DNA from 4 places in the Clostridiisalibacter paucivorans DSM 22131 genome. Region 1 is predicted to be linked to each of the others. Evidence: riboswitches for the same ligand, from Rfam matches in the RefSeq annotation. Region 1 holds a riboswitch; each other region holds the start of a gene.
What was found. Region 1 has a riboswitch for thiamine pyrophosphate ahead of Q326_RS0108380 (thiamine-binding protein). Riboswitches for the same ligand answer to the same signal wherever they lie in the genome.

Region 1 (4,298 bases):
GCATCCTCTGGGCTTTCTATTGCATATTCATATCCCTTTCTAGTTGCATTCAAAAATTTCTTTGTCAATTCAGGGTTTTCTTGTATATAGTCCTCTTTAGCAATAATTACAGGTGTATAAAAATCTAAATCTGGTTCCACTTCTTGAAGTTTTATGAAATTAATAGGGTAATCCTTAAGTTCTGAAGCTACGCCATCCCATCCATAATATATCCAAGTAAAATCTACATGGTCTTTAACTGATGTAAAGAAGTCTAATTCTCCTATATTGACAGTCTCTACCTTAGAAAAATCTCCATCTTCTTTTTCCATAACTGCCTTTATCATGGCTTCCTCCATAGGAGAACCCCAGCCACCATATTTTTTTCCTTCAAAATCTTTACCGGTCTCAATACCCTTTTCAACAGGAGATGCAAACCCTGATGTATTATGCTGAATTATAGCGGCTATAGCCTTTATAGGTAATGGATTCTCTGCTGTCCTCGCGTATGTAACCTGTTCTTGATAGCTTATTCCAAAATCACCCTTGCCAGCAGCTATAGGCTCAGCACTGCCTCCCCCTGTAGGTTGTATGATTTCAACTTCTAATCCTTCTTCTTCATAAAATCCCTTGTCTTTGGCCACGTATATACCCGTATGATTAGTATTAGGATACCAATCTAAAAGCACTTGTACCTTTGTAAGCTCTTCACTATTACCAGTTGGTGCTTCATCTTCCTGCTGTTGATCAGTAGCACCACAACCAATAGTAGGTAATACTGTCAATGTAACTACCAATAATAATATCAATACTCTTTTCATTTTCAATCTCCCCTAACCTTTATTATTAATTTCTTGTTTCCAAGGCATAGCTATATATTCTATCAATGATATAACCTTGAAAACAGTAATACTCAATATTACTATTATAACTATGGCAGCAAAAAATTTATCTAATGCAAAGGAATTTTTTACCCTTATCATATATACCCCTATACCAGTCTTGCCTCCTAGCCACTCTCCTATAACAGCGCCCATTATACTATATGTAGCAGCTATCCTAAGTCCTGAAAAGAAGCTCACTATAGCCCCTGGGAATTTTACCATTTTAAATATTTGAATTTTACTTGCCCCCATGGATTTTAATAAATTTATCATATCCTCATCCACAGATTCCAAACCTTGAAGCATACTAACTATTATGGGAAAAAAGCATACTAATACTACTACAATTATCTTAGGCAATTTACCAAATCCAAACCACAATATAAACAATGGAGCCAAGGCTATTATAGGTATGGTCTGTGATATCACTAAAAGGGGGTATAGTGCCCTTTTAACAATCCTTACATTGTCCATAATTATAGCTAAAACCATGGCAAATACTATGGATATAAAAAAACCCAATAAGGCTTCATATACTGTTGTAAATATATGGATTTTTATTTCTGGCAATATTTCTATCAATGTAATAAATATATCCTTAGGGGTAGGCAATATATATCTAGCTATAATCCCCTTGTCCACTATTAACTGCCATATTAGTAATAGAAATGCAAAAAATACAACAGGTATAGCTCTACTTTCTGTATTTACCAACCTTCTCATTCATAGTCACACCTTCAGATTTGTAATCAATTTTGACAACCGATAATACCCTATTTGCCCCTTCATTTATACATATATCTTGGGCCCTTTTTACCACATCTAGTAACTCATCTAATTCTCCCTCCATGGTAGTTTCCATTGGACCAACCTCATATTTTATCCCAGTAGATGATATATATGCTATAACCTTGTCCACCACATCATAAATCTTGGACTCTTTAACGCTGGGTATGATTTGAAGACTTACATTAATATTTGACATTTTTTCATCTCCCTTTATATTTTAAAAAATAAAACCCTCTATCCTGAAATTAGGATAAAGGGTTTATATACAACCGTATGCAGAATTAGATATTTCCCTCCGCTGGCATTACCCAGTTCAGGTTTCGTGGGTCGAGACATGTAGCCTCCTCTCAGCCAAATTACTTCAGCTCCCCCTTTTCCTATATTACATCTACATTCTAATACAACTACAAATATATGTCAATCACCTATCTAAAAAAACTATAAACTCCTACCTATCTACCAACTACATTACTTTACAACTATATTGTATATCCTACCGGGAACAAATATTTCTTTAACTATATTTTTTCCTTCCACATACTTTACAATATTTTCATCTTCCATGGCCTTAGCCCTTGCTTCTTCTTTAGTAGATTCAGTAGCTATATTTATAGTACCTCTAACTTTACCATTTATTTGAACAGCCATCTCTATAGTATCCTCTACTGTCTTATCCTCATCCCATTCTGGCCAAGATTGATCAGTAATTCTTCCGTCAGCTCCTATTTTAGACCAAAGTTCTTCAGTTATATGAGGTGCTACAGGATTTAAAAGTACTAAAAAGACTTCCATTTCCTTATTATTTATCTTTCCATTGCTATTAAAGTCATTTAAAAGAGTCATAAGGGCTGCTATTGCTGTATTGAATTTCATATTTTCATAGTCTTCACTAACCTTCTTTATAGTCTTATGCATGTTAACTTCAAGCTCTTTAGAGAATTCACTACCATCTTCTACAATGTCTACAAGTCTCCATACCCTGTCTAAAAATCTTCTACATCCCTTTACTCCATTTTGAGACCAAGGTACACTTTTTTCAAAATCTCCAATAAACATCTCATATAGACGCATTGTATCTGCACCAAATTCTTCTACTATTTCATCGGGATTTACTACATTGCCCCTGGATTTTGACATCTTTTCATTGTTTTCCCCAAGAATCATCCCATGAGATGTCCTCTTTTGATAAGGTTCTGGTGTAGGCACTACCCCATAATCATATAAGAATTTATGCCAAAATCTTGAATACAATAAATGTAATGTGGTATGTTCCATTCCACCATTATACCAATCTATGGGTAACCAATAGTTTAGATTTTCTTCACTGGCCAATGCTTCACTATTATTAGGATCTGTATACCTTAAGAAATACCATGATGAACCTGCCCATTGAGGCATGGTGTCTGTTTCTCTTTGGGCATGACCTCCACATTTAGAACAAGTAGTATTTACCCAATCAGTCATTTTTGCTAGTGGTGATTCTCCATTATCTGCAGGTTCATAACTATCTACTTCAGGCAATAATAACGGTAATTCTTCCTCAGGTACAGGTACCCATCCACATTTTTCACAATATACCAAAGGTATTGGCTCTCCCCAGTATCTCTGTCTAGAAAATACCCAATCTCTTAACTTATAATTTATCTTTCTCTTTCCCAATCCTTTTTCTGCAAGCCAGTCACTTATTTTCTTCTTAGCCTCTTCAACATTTAATCCATTTAAAAAATCTGAGTTTATTAAAACTCCATGCTCTATATCTGTATAAGCACCCTCTTCAATATTTCCACCTTCAACTACTTCCACTATAGGCAAGTCAAATTTCTTGGCAAATTCCCAGTCTCTAGTATCATGTCCTGGCACCGCCATGATTGCACCAGTTCCATAGGACATAAGTACATAATCAGATATAAATATGGGGATTTCTTTATTAGTAACAGGATTTATTGCACTTATACCTTCTATCACAACACCTGTCTTCTCCTTCACTAACTCAGAACGTTCAAATTCAGACTTTTTCTTGGCCTCTTCCCTATATTTCTCTATAGCATCAAAATTAGTGATTTTATCCCTAAACTTGTCGATCAACGGATGCTCTGGGGCAAATACCATATAAGTTGCACCAAATAATGTATCAGGGCGAGTAGTATATACTGTAACTGTATTTTCACCAGCTACTTTAAAGTCTACTTCCATCCCTTGAGATTTGCCTATCCAATTTTTTTGCTGTATCTTAACCCTATCTATATAGTCTACTAAATCTAAGTCCTTTATTAGTCTTTCTGCATACTCTGTAATCTTTAACATCCATTGGTTTTTTATCTTTCTCACAACTTCAGAGCCACATCGTTCACATTTGCCATTGACTACCTCTTCATTTGCAAGACCTACCTTACAATCAGTACACCAATTTATAGATGTCTCTTTCTTATATGCCAATCCCTTCTCAAATAATTTTAGAAAAATCCATTGGGTCCACTTATAATATTCTGGATCAGTAGTATTTACCTCTCTAGACCAATCAAATGAAAGCCCCAATGCCTTTAATTGAGATTTGAATTTGGCTATATTGTTTTCTGTCACTATTCTAGGATGAATTTTATTTTTTATAGCATAGTTTTCTGTAGGTAAACCAAAGGCATCCCATCC
Region 2 (4,298 bases), on a different contig from region 1:
GTATTGTCAATTTTAAATGGTGTTATGGAGACATAGTCATTGTCTAATGCCCATGAATCTGTATTTGTTTCATATTCTTTAATTAATTGACCATAAATTTTATATACATTTTTTATATTGTCATCTGCTAGATTTACTCTGTTTTTATAACGTCTTCTACCTAATCTGGTAATTTTTATACCTTTAATAGAAGAGATAGGCTTATTAGGGATATTTACATTTAAATATATACCTTCAGGTAGTGGATTTTTTTCTACAAAATCGACTATTTTTTTTATGAAAAATATTGCAGTTTCTTGCACAATATTGTCTTGACCATAATCCATAGAAAATGCTATTGCAGGTGTGGAAGAAAAGACTGATTCTATACATGCACCCAATGTGCCAGAAAGTCTAGTATCATCTCCTACATTTGGTTCATCATTTAATCCAGATATGACTAAATCTACATTTTTTACTAATTCATCTAACCCTATGATTACACAATCTGCAGGAGTACCATGTATTTTGTATGAAGACTTTTCACCTACATCCAGAGGATATTTTTCTACTCTAATGTAATTGTAAAATGTCACAGCACCACTTAATCCTGAACACTGAGTGTTTGGGGCTGCAACAAATATATTATGTTTTTTAGACAATTCACTAACTAATATTTTTATTCCCAAATGGTCTATGCCATCATCATTTGTAACTAAAATATTCATTATATCCTTCCTTTTTATATATTTATGTATAGTCCGTAGTCAATGATACAAGTAGAGAGCCCAAATCTTTATTATGATTTGGGTTCTCTGACTACGGACTATGAACTACTAACTACCAACTTGTTCTATCTTTTCTTTTAAAGAAACTGTCTTATCATCTAGATTATATATGGTATCTAAAAAGGATATCTTATAACTTGCAGGACCATTTACTCCCTTTGCAGCTATTTCTCCTGCTATACAATAAGACGTAACTCCATAGACAGCCCCTTTTAATGGATCACTTGATACAGCTAAAAAACAAGCTAAGGTACTACCCAGCATACATCCAGTTCCCACTACATTTCCCATAAATGGATGTCCATTGAATACTTTATATACAAATTTACCATCGGTAATAATATCTTCCTTACCAGATATAACTACAATTGTGTCATAATTTAATGCCAATTTCTTGCTAAGGGGAATGATATCTCTATATTCACCTATAGACTCTACACCTTTCATATTGCCTTCTTCACCTGCAAGGGTAACTATTTCACCTTGGTTACCTTTTATAGCTGATACATGTATCTCATTGAGAATCCGTTTTGCTGTTTTTGTTCTTAGTTTGGTGGCACCAACCCCTACAGGGTCTAGAATTACGGGAATGTTAAGTTGGTTGGCTTTTTTTCCAGCCCTTATCATGGCTTCTACTTGGTCGGGATGTAATATTCCTATATTGAGTAATAGTCCTTGAGACATAGAAACCATTTCTTCTACTTCTTCTTTATAATTTGCCATTACCGGAAGTCCACCCCAATATAATGTGATATTAGCTAAATCATTTGTGGTAACTTCATTGGTTATGTGATGAATTAGAGGTTTTTCTTTTCTGATTTTATAGATAAGATCATTCATTTTTATACTCCTTTGATTTTATGATTATTTCTTTTAAAAGTGCAGTTGACTTTTCTATATCTCTTGAAGAGGCGATGGCACTTATTACTGATATACAATCGGCTCCTGATGTTATAACTTTGCCTGCGTTATCATGATTTATGCCTCCTATTGCTATAATAGGTAGTCTGCCTTTTTCTTTTGCCATACGGAGCATGTTTAATCCTAGATTGGAATTTTCTTTTTTTACATCTTTGGAGTTGGTATCAAAAATAGCACCCACACCTATATAATCTGCACCTTTTTCTTGAGCTTCATATATTTCTTCTAAATTAGAAACAGAAACACCAATTATCTTGTCTTTACCCATAAGCTTTCTAACTACTTCAATGGGTAGATCCTCTTGACCAATATGTATACCATCGGCATCTAAGGCCATGGCCAAGTCTACATCATTGTTAACTATAAAGTCTACTCCTGCATCGTGGGCCAATTTTTTTATTGCTTTTCCAATTTCATATCTTTCACGCATATTTAAATTTTTGTCCCTTAGTTGTATTACATCTACCCCTCCTTTTATGGCTTCTTTTACTACTTCTATAGTGCTTTTAGATGAAAATTTTTCTTCTGTAACCAAATACACATGCCAATTTTTAATCATAAATATTCCCCCTAAATTTATAAATAGATGAAATTAAAGCGTAGTCCAAATGTAGGACTACGCTTCACTTAAAATAATTTTTAAATAAAACTCTTTCCTACGCTGGGATTAACCAGTTCAGGTTTAAAGGGTTGAGAAACACAATTTCTCTCTCAGCTTTAAAAAGCACCCCTAGAGTATATAATCTTATATTGATTTTAAAATATTCTATCATAAAGATATTTTAAAATCAAAAAAACTTCTAAATCATGTAAAAAAATACATGGTATATATTTACAAAGTGAATATTATTACAAAAATTTAAAAAATATGTTCTAACTATATAAACAACTGTGTGCGTATCTAAGAAGGCTACACTTTAGTAAATTAAAGACTTGAGGGAAATGTTACAAATATTTAAAGTTGAGAGAGTTAAAAATTCATTGAGTAAAAAAACATATTGTGCTAGTATTTTAATATAGCTTTTAAAGAGGAGAAGAACCTTCAAAATTGTCTTACAATTACAAGATTCAAAACCCACTCTTTCTTTTTAACCAATCCTAGTTATTTATTCAAAGAGCTGATTAAATATTAAAGTCTCAATAAAGTATTACAAAAAGAATTTATTTTAAAATTTTTATTTTATTTTAATTTATGTGAAAGGAGTGTATGTTATGGGTAGATTTTTAACCAAAAGACTTATTTCTATGATACTTACTTTATTTATAGTTATAACTATTACTTTCTTTTTAATGCATGCTATTCCTGGTGGACCATTTACTAGGGAGAAACCTTTACCACCAGCTGTAATTGAGGCTTTAGAGAAAAAGTATAAGATTGATCAGCCTGTATATATGCAGTATATTGATTATTTGAAGGGAGTTCTAACACTGGATTTTGGACCTTCATTCCAAAAACAAGGAGTTCAAGTTACAGACCTTATATGGAAGGGGTTACCTGTGTCGGCTAAGATTGGAGGATTGTCTGTATTGGGGATAATTATTTTAGGAATACCCCTGGGCATTATTTCTGCATTGAAACAAAATAAATGGCAGGATTATGTGGTTACAATTGTAGCAACATTGGGAGTTACAATTCCAAGTTTCGTAATGGCCACACTTATAATATATATATTTAGTTCCAAACTAGGAATATTACCTTCCCATGGATTAGAAGGCCCTAAATATTATATTGGACCTGTGATTGCGCTAGGTGGATTTTCATTGGCATTTGTTGCTAGATTGGTTAGGTCTTCTATGCTAGAAGTTATGAGACAGGATTATATAAGAACAGCAAGGGCGAAAGGGTTATCAGAGTTTGTAGTTATAGGTAAACATGCCCTTAAAAATGCATTAATACCAGTGGTTACTTACTTGGGACCTATGATTGCAGCAATACTTACTGGATCCTTTGTTGTTGAAAGGATATTTGCGATACCTGGAATGGGTAAATATTTTGTTGAAAGTGTTACAAACAGAGATTATACAGTAATAATGGGAGTAACAATATTCTACGCTGCATTTTTAATACTTATGATATTATTAGTAGATGTTATATATGTTCTAATAGACCCAAGAATCAAATTTGATGATTAAAGGAGGTTTAGTTCATGGCTGAGATTAAGGAAATACCAAAGGACTTGTGGCAGCGGGTTCCTAAGGAAGAAAAAGAAAAAGAAAAAATAGTAAGACCTAGTCTTACTTATTGGCAAGATGCATGGAGAAGGCTTAAGAAAAATAAACTGGCTATGATAGGATTAATTGCTGTTATAATTATTTTAATGATGGCTGTATTCGGTCCCATGTTTTCTAAATATGGATATGAAGAACAAAGGTTAGATATGGCAAATATACCTCATAGATTCCAAATATATAAAATCTCAGAGGATAAATTTGTATATATACACAATGAATATATGCTCTATGAAGTAAGTGGTAATGGAGAGCTTATAGCTAAATTAGATCCCGAAGAAGATAATATGGCTAAATTATATAGAACTTACAATATAGATGGGAAAGAGGTTGTTCTTGATTATAGTTTAGCAAGGGAAAGACTTAAAAATCCAGAGATAA
Region 3 (4,298 bases), on a different contig from region 1:
ATTCAATAGATTTGTTATGATATGATCAATCCTACCCACTGATTCTTCAATTATTTCCAATGATTTAATATCTTCTTGATTTAAATTATTCTCTTTCATTAAATAACCATATGTATGTATTAACCCAAGGGGATTTCTTATCTCATGGGCTACCCCTGCCGCCAGTTGACCAATTGCCTCCATCTTATTTCTTTGTGCCAATCTGCCCTCTATTATTCTAAAATCAGTTATATCTTCTATCACAATTAACAGTTTATATGTATTATCAGTAACAAAATCCATAGAAAACACACTAAAGCTATAAGTCCTATTATCCATAGGAATCTCCATATTTTTAATATCATTATCCTTATTAAAAAAAGTATTGATTTCCTGTTCTATTAAATTAAGTATTGGAAATGTTAAATAGTGGGTACCTATTACCTTTGACTTGTCGGAACCGATTAATTTTAAAAAGGGCTTATTACAATTCAATATGATTCCATATTCATCTAAAACTACAACTAATTGATTTAAAGCATTAAATGTAGTTTCCAGCTCTTCTTTACTCTTTCTAATCTCACTATTTCTACTACTAATCTCTTCCTTTAATATCTCAATTAAAATTAACATAACTAATACAATAGCAGCTACTATTACAATAAATAATATACCCCCTATGAACATATTATCTGTCAATATGGTTTTTTCAATTGGGGTAGAAATTCCAAACCATCTCTGTTGTATTTTGGTAACATAATCTATCTTCTTTAAATTTAATATAGCCTTATTGAAGATATTTAATAGATGTGAATCCGCCTTTCTAACAGCTAAAACTACGTCTTGCTCATATATGTATGGATAGATTAAATGTGTTTCATCTTTTAGATTCATTTTAAGTACAAAATAATTAATTACAGGCTCGTCTCCTATTACTCCATTGACAATACCCTTTCTTAATAAAAAAATAGACTCTTCAATATCATCAGTTAATATGTAATTTATTTGAGGAAAATGTTTATCAATATGCTCTCTAGCATAATCTCCTCTTTGTATAGCAACTGTATGTCCAAATAAATCAGAAATCTCTTCTATGGAATTATTCTTACTAGCTACCAATACTACACCTTTAAGCTGATAAATCGGTTTTGAAAAACTATATGCTAACTTTCTCTCATCACTAACAAATATATCGACAATATCTGCTTCCCCATTTTTTAAACCATTTAATGCATTTTCCCATACCGATGGTTTAAAAATAATATCTGCTCCCATCTCTACAGAAAGAGCTGATGCATAATCAATTACTAAACCCCTGTATTGATTATTTTCTTCCTCTATATATGAGAGAGGTGGGGCATTTTCATCAGAAGTAAAAATAATCGTACCCCTGTCTTCAATAATTTTAAACTCATTTTCTGTTATTGGCTTAGACTGAATATAGTATTCATATAAATTTAAATCATATTTTATTTTTGTTAGCTGGTTAAATAACACAATCATAATTAAAAATAATATCAATAAATAAATAGCAGCTCTTTTTTTCATAATAGATCATTGTCCTTTTAAATTATTGAAATATGGCTATTTAGGCTAGTTATATTATATCATATATTCATATTTCAGAATAGTTTGATATATCCATGCCTCTCAATGTTACTTTACAAAAATAGGATAAAAGATTATAATGTATATATAATTTAATAGTAGTAGCTAGGGGAGCTTTTTAGCTGAGAAGGAAAATTCCTGACCCTTTGAACCTGAATTAGTTAGTACTAACGTAGGGAAGCTGTTTATCTTATATTTTGATAGAAAGCTTACCTTTGTGGTAAGCTTTTTTAATTTTTATATCAAAATATAAATTACAAAAATTTTATAAAATATAAGGGGGAAGTACATAATGAATTATACAACTCAAATGGATGCTGCTAAAAAGGGTATTATAACTAAAGAAATGGAAGTAGTGGCACAAAAAGAAAAAATTGATACTCAAAAGCTAATGAAATTAGTTGCCGATGGAAAAGTAGTTATACCAGCAAATAAAAATCATAAATCTTTAGATGCCGAAGGTATAGGGGAAGGATTGAAGACAAAGATAAATGTGAATCTAGGAATTTCTAAAGATTGTTACAATGTAGATGCAGAGATGGAAAAGGTAAAAGTAGCATTAGACATGAATGCAGAAGCAATAATGGATTTAAGTTCATATGGTAAGACCCAGGAGTTTAGACAAAAGCTAGTTGATATGTCTACAGCTGTTGTAGGAACTGTACCTGTATATGATGCTGTGGGATTTTATGATAAGGAACTCAGTGATATAACCTCAGAAGAATTTCTAAAGGTTGTGGAAAGACATGCCAAAGATGGTGTAGATTTTATCACTGTCCATGCAGGAATGAATAGAGAAACTGCTAAGGTCTTCAAAAGAAATCCTAGACTTACTAATATAGTCTCTAGAGGTGGATCATTGATGTACGCATGGATGGAATTAAATAATAAGGAAAATCCATTCTTTGAATACTACGATGAAATGTTAGATATCTGTGCCAAATATGATGTAACATTAAGTTTAGGTGATGCATGTAGACCTGGTAGTATAAATGATTCCACCGATGCAAGCCAAGTAAAAGAATTGATGATATTGGGTGAACTCACTTTAAGGGCTTGGGAAAAAAATGTGCAAGTCATGATAGAAGGTCCAGGACATCTGGCTATAGATGAAATAAAATCAAATATGATTCTAGAGAAAAAACTTTGTCATGGAGCACCTTTTTATGTATTAGGTCCAATAGTTACCGACATTGCCCCTGGATATGACCACATAACCAGTGCAATTGGTGGAGCAATTGCAGCTAGTACTGGAGCTGACTTTCTATGTTATGTTACACCAGCAGAGCATCTTAGATTACCTACACTTGATGATATGAAAGAAGGTATTATTGCTACAAAAATTGCTGCTCATACTGCAGACATTGCCAAAAATGTAAACGGTGCAAGACAATGGGACTATGATATGAGTAAAGCAAGACAAGAATTGGACTGGGATACAATGTTCAAATTAGCTATAGATTCTGAAAAACCTAAAAAATATAGAATGGAATCCATGCCACTACATGAAGATAGTTGTACTATGTGTGGAAAAATGTGTTCAATGAGAAATATGAATAAAATAAAAGAAGGAAAAGATTTAAATATTTTGAGAGAAGATGATTAGAAAAAAGACTTGGGATATAGTTTTATATCCCAAGTCTCTTTTCTATTGACAAATTATTTTGCTTGTTTTAATCTTGCAATCTCTGCCCAATTACTAGCTGTAGCCTCTTCGACCCTGTACATACTTCTCCACTTTTAATGCCACCTATTTTATTTTTTATGCCATTTATTTCATTTTTCACGGCGCCTATTTCACTTTTGATTGGATATAATTCTTCTTTAAGCATCTCTCTAATTGCTGACAATAACTCTTTTTCCATGGTTTAATCGCCTCAATCACAGTATGCCTTCAGATGATTTATAGATTAATAAATGTCTTCTGCTTATTATGTCATAGATATATGTTTGACAACTTATGCCTTTATTTTCCGATCACTATTCTAATCTTTAGATGAATAAATTTTATTTATTAAAAGGGAAACAATTATACCTATTAATGTATCAATTATCCTGTTTAGTCCAAAAAATATGGGAGAAATATCCCCACCATGAGACACTGTTATACTTAAAAAAACCACACAACTAATATAAGTTGACTTTGCAGTTTTGCAATATACATTTGTATATATTATTGGGACCAAGAAAAAACACAATGTCAAATAGTATATGTAACTAAATAATTTAATATTAATAAAATCAGCCAATAAAATAGCTATAAATCCATAGAACCCACCAATCATTGTGCCAATCATTCTATTTTTACCTACTTTTAGACTATTGGCATGAGTATTCTGCATACAAAGTATTGCAGCTATAGCAGAATAAAAAGGTGGTGATTTCCTAATAAAACTTATCAAAAAACATATATATACTGCAATAACTGTCTTAACAACTCGCATACCTATAAATGTTGTTTTTTTGTCCTTGTCTAGTGTGAACTTTTCCATAGCTATGCTCCTAATTTTACATTTTCCCTTATTTTTTGACAAATATGCATCTATAGGATATCAGATTTTACTTATTAATTCTAGAGATAAGTGATAAAATATATCATCATAGTTTTAGAGAATGCAAAAGGTTACTTTTTAGTGGATAATAAAATGGTCAAGAAATACTGAAAAATTAAGCCTGAGATACAATGTCCCAGGCTTAATTTAATGCATTAA
Region 4 (4,298 bases), on a different contig from region 1:
ACATTTCAATTGAGCTTATATATTTATAAAAAAACTAAAATTTCTCTATTTAACCCATTATTAATAAGTATATCATTAATAATTGCTTTATTAGTTGGATTTAATATACCCTTTGAAAAATTTAATAAAGGTGGCGAAATAATCTCTTTTTTCTTGGGCCCTGCCACAGTTATACTAGCTGTTCCATTATATAAACAGATGGAGTTACTAAAAAAGCATATTCATACGATTTTTATAGGTATATTTTCAGGAGTTATAGCTTCAATTATAAGTGTTATATCTTTAGCTATATTGTTTAAATTAGATAAAAGATTAGTGCTATCCCTAATACCAAAATCTATAACCACACCAGTGGGAATGGTATTGTCTGAAAATATAGGTGGTATCCCTTCAATAACTGTTATGCTTATTATAACTACTGGAATTACTGGTGCCATAATAGCACCCTTTGTATTTAAAATATTAAATATTCATAATGGTATCGCTCGTGGATTAGCTATGGGTACCGCATCTCATGCCCTTGGCACATCAAAGGCATTGGAGATGGGAGAAACTGAAGGAGCCATGAGCGGTCTTTCTATAGGTATTTCAGCTGTAATAACCGTTTTAATAGCTCCATTATTAATTAAGATATTTTCACTGATTTAATTATATGACCAGATTATATACTGAAAATAAAATATCTATTTAAGCATACCTGCCTTTTTATAAAGTGTATAAAAATGATTAGTAGGGCCTACTCCCTTTCCGATAGATAATGAATGCTCTATAGCTGTAGTTATGTATTCTTTAGCATTGAGTACAGACTTTTCTATCCCATAACCCTTAGCTAGATTAGATGCTATAGCTGCTGACAATGTGCACCCAGTACCATGGGTGTTTTTAGTATTTATCCTCTTCGCATTAAAATATTTAAATTCGCTACCATTAAATAATACATCTATTGCCTCACCATCTAGATGTCCTCCTTTAATTAAAACATTTTTAGTGCCCATATTATATATCTTCTTAGCAGCTAATTCCATATCCTCTAGCCGTTGAATCTTAAGTTTTGTTATGACTTCTGCTTCAGGTATATTGGGAGTTATTATAGTAGCCAATGGCAATAACTTATCTATCAAAGTATTTTCCGCTTCCGTCTTTAACAGATGAAATCCACTTTTGGACACCATAACTGGATCTAAAACTATATTTTTAGGATTATAATATTTCAAACCATCTGCTATAGTCTCTATGGTCTCTATTTGAGATACCATACCTATCTTTAATCCATCTACTGATATGTCCTCAAAAATTGCCTTTATCTGCTCCTTTATAATATCAGGAGTGATATCTTGTACTGCAAATACCCCTTGGGTGTTCTGAGCTGTAACTGCAGTTATTATACTCATTCCAAATGTGCCATGGGCAGAAAATGTTTTTAAATCTGCCTGTATCCCTGCCCCACCACTACTATCTGAACCTGCTATAGTAAGTACCTTTTTCATGCTTACTACCTCCCTATCCATTGATTTTAGTTATAGCTTTATTAGTATCTATTATTTTAAGTACCATATATCCTATAATACTCCCTCCAATAGTACTTACCATAAAGGGAGTTACAAAAAATAGTGCTGCTACTTCTTTACCCAGTATAAATTTTGCTATAGGAAATGCTAATATCCCGCCTATTATGCCTGTTCCTAATATTTCTCCCATAACAGCGTATGCCCTTTCTCCTTTAATCATATAAGTTATACCAGCAATAAATGCTCCTATCATACTACCTGGAAAAGCCAAAAGGGAACCTGTACCAAGTATATTTCTTAAAACTGATATTAAAAAAGCATTGGCCAATGCATACCATGGTCCCAATAATACTGCTGATACTACATTTATGGTATGCTGGACTGGAAAGCATTTAGCTATTCCAACTGGTATATAAATAATATGTCCTGTAATAGTTCCCATAGCTACCAATAATGATGATAGTGTAATCTTTTTTATATCCATATAAACCCCCTAATTTTTATGTACTAAGGGCATATAAAAAAAGACACAAATCTCAAACCATGAGGATTTATGCCTATAAATAACATAAGTTTTCACTTCCCTACGCTGGCATTATCCAGATCAGGTTAAGGGTCAAAGACTTTTTTGGGTCTCTATCTCAGCTGGCCTTTCCAGCCCCCCTAGCACATAAATTATTCTTTTATAATTAGATGATATCACAATAATTTTCCATATTCAACCTTTTGTCAACCTACTATTGACCTATTTACATACTTTGATGTCATAAGGCTTAACATAGCACTATAAAACACATCAAATTCTACTATATCTCCTACATTTACATCGTATTTTGCGTTGGAAATATTCAATAACAAATGGTCACTACTCCCTCCCATTATCTCTATATCTTCGTCTACAGGAGTAAGGGCTTCAATCCTACAATCTTGTTTCCCCACTGCTACTATAGCCCTCTTTATATTTCCCATATCCTTATGATTAGGTATATTTCCAAAGGCATCTCTACCTATCTTGCCTATAGGTACAGATGGTTTCGTTTTAACCTCTATCACTTGAGCCTTTAATTTTACAGTATCTTGTATGGTTCCAGGTACTATTCTAAAATTCGTCGTATCTCTTCCCAGAAGGATTGCCTCACCTATTCTAAATTGTGTGATACCTTTTGCAATTTCACCTTTCTCTAGAATATCCAATGTCAAAGTACTTCCTCCAGATATAGTTTCTATATTAAGTCCATACTCTTTTTCTATATCATTAGCTAGGTCTACAAGTATTTTAGTATTTTCATATGTGGGAAGTACCCCTCCATAACATCCTACATTAGCTCCTAAACCTTCTAATTTTATATTAGGTAGTTTTATTATCTCACCCACTATATCTAGTACTTTATCGGGCCAAACACCCTCTCTTAAATCACCAACATCTACCATTAATATGACATTATGGATCTTGTTCTGCATCTTTGCTGACTCAGATATAGCTTTTATAGTATCTAATTCTGAATTTAAACTACCAAGTGTATATTTAACCAGATCATCTATCTCGCATAGCATGGGAATCCTTATAAGATACATCTGGGCATTTATGCCATATTCTACCATATTCACTATATTCTGAATTCTTGAATCACCAATTTTCCTTATACCACCTTCCACCATTGCCTCGACCAATTGAGGCATAGCACATATGCCCTTACTTATTCCCATGATCTCAATACCCTTTTTACCACAATAATCCACAACATATTCTGTGTTTTCTCTTATTTTTCCTATATTTATTTCTATCCTTGGATAAATAATTTTTCCCAATATCCCTCATCTCCTTTTTGGTTTTTAACTATCCCCTTATAAAAATTATACCATAGTGAAATACAGGCCAACAATAGTACAAATATATAATTATAATAAAGACATAAAAAAGTTAGTAGTTAACTACTGGCTACCAACTACTAACTTCTTTATATCTATTTTTTTCTTAAATTTTTAAAAAATTCCTTTAACATTAAAGAGCTTTTTTCTTCCAATACGCCAAATAAAACTTCAACATTATGATTCAAATACTGGTTTTGAACTATATTCATTACAGAACCACAGGCTCCCCTTTTCTTATCTTTAGCCCCTATTACCAATCTTTCTATCCTAGAATTTACTATGGCTCCAGCACACATGGGACATGGTTCCAATGTAACATACATAGTACAACCTATAAGCCGCCAACCTCCTAAAATATCAGCAGCTTTTCTTATGGCAATCATCTCTGCATGGGCCGTCGGATCATTTAACAATTCCCTTTTATTATATCCAGAGGATATTACTTCTCCAGCTCTTACTATAACTGCCCCAACTGGAACTTCTAAAATTTCCTTTGCCTTTATAGCTTCTTTTAGAGCCAATCCCATAAAATAACTATCCATACTATCATCAACCTGTCAAAAAATAAAAATGGTGCACCTAGGAGGATTCGAACCCCCGGCACATGCCTTAGGAGGGCACTGCTCTATCCTACTGAGCTATAGGTGCACAATAAATCACTTATATATACTACAATATTTTGATTGTTTTGTCAAGGATCTCAGATGCTATCAGAAATAAGGTATATAAAACAGCTAGTAGTTGATGATGGAAATTCTATGGACTTCATTCTTAAACTACTAACTGTTTTATGTTTTTGTCATAAATATACCTTCATCATTAGACTAGGGGCATAAATGCCCCTCTAATCTATCTTTTCTAATCCTCCCATAAATGGTCTTAAAACCTCTGGTATTGTCACTGATCCATCCTTTTGTT

Region 2: linked by a shared signal. The riboswitch ahead of thiE (thiamine phosphate synthase) and the one ahead of Q326_RS0108380 (thiamine-binding protein) in region 1 are both predicted to bind thiamine pyrophosphate.
Region 3: linked by a shared signal. The riboswitch ahead of thiC (phosphomethylpyrimidine synthase ThiC) and the one ahead of Q326_RS0108380 (thiamine-binding protein) in region 1 are both predicted to bind thiamine pyrophosphate.
Region 4: linked by a shared signal. The riboswitch ahead of thiW (energy coupling factor transporter S component ThiW) and the one ahead of Q326_RS0108380 (thiamine-binding protein) in region 1 are both predicted to bind thiamine pyrophosphate.

The regions. Positions count from the first base shown of each region.
Region 1 is NZ_JHVL01000023.1:46,953-51,250, forward strand. It holds gene Q326_RS0108370 (ABC transporter substrate-binding protein) at 1-800, opposite strand, end outside; gene Q326_RS0108375 (ABC transporter permease) at 813-1,586, opposite strand; gene Q326_RS0108380 (thiamine-binding protein) at 1,558-1,848, opposite strand; TPP riboswitch at 1,925-2,034, opposite strand; gene leuS (leucine--tRNA ligase) at 2,121-4,298, opposite strand, start outside.
Region 2 is NZ_JHVL01000031.1:3,176-7,473, reverse strand. It holds gene surE (5'/3'-nucleotidase SurE) at 1-707, opposite strand, end outside; gene thiM (hydroxyethylthiazole kinase) at 816-1,607, opposite strand; gene thiE (thiamine phosphate synthase) at 1,600-2,247, opposite strand; TPP riboswitch at 2,325-2,430, opposite strand; gene Q326_RS0109695 (ABC transporter permease) at 2,901-3,821, shown strand; gene Q326_RS19080 (ABC transporter permease) at 3,836-4,298, shown strand, end outside.
Region 3 is NZ_JHVL01000032.1:5,585-9,882, forward strand. It holds gene Q326_RS0109885 (transporter substrate-binding domain-containing protein) at 1-1,527, opposite strand, end outside; TPP riboswitch at 1,685-1,783, shown strand; gene thiC (phosphomethylpyrimidine synthase ThiC) at 1,880-3,193, shown strand; gene Q326_RS0109895 (hypothetical protein) at 3,261-3,452, opposite strand; gene Q326_RS0109900 (FUSC family protein) at 3,573-4,079, opposite strand; gene Q326_RS0109905 (hypothetical protein) at 4,287-4,298, opposite strand, start outside.
Region 4 is NZ_JHVL01000022.1:38,608-42,905, forward strand. It holds gene Q326_RS0108055 (LrgB family protein) at 1-648, shown strand, start outside; gene thiD (bifunctional hydroxymethylpyrimidine kinase/phosphomethylpyrimidine kinase) at 684-1,487, opposite strand; gene thiW (energy coupling factor transporter S component ThiW) at 1,501-1,992, opposite strand; TPP riboswitch at 2,073-2,183, opposite strand; gene Q326_RS0108070 (alanine/ornithine racemase family PLP-dependent enzyme) at 2,238-3,317, opposite strand; gene tadA (tRNA adenosine(34) deaminase TadA) at 3,473-3,922, opposite strand; tRNA gene Q326_RS0108080 (tRNA-Arg) at 3,952-4,028, opposite strand; gene serS (serine--tRNA ligase) at 4,225-4,298, opposite strand, start outside.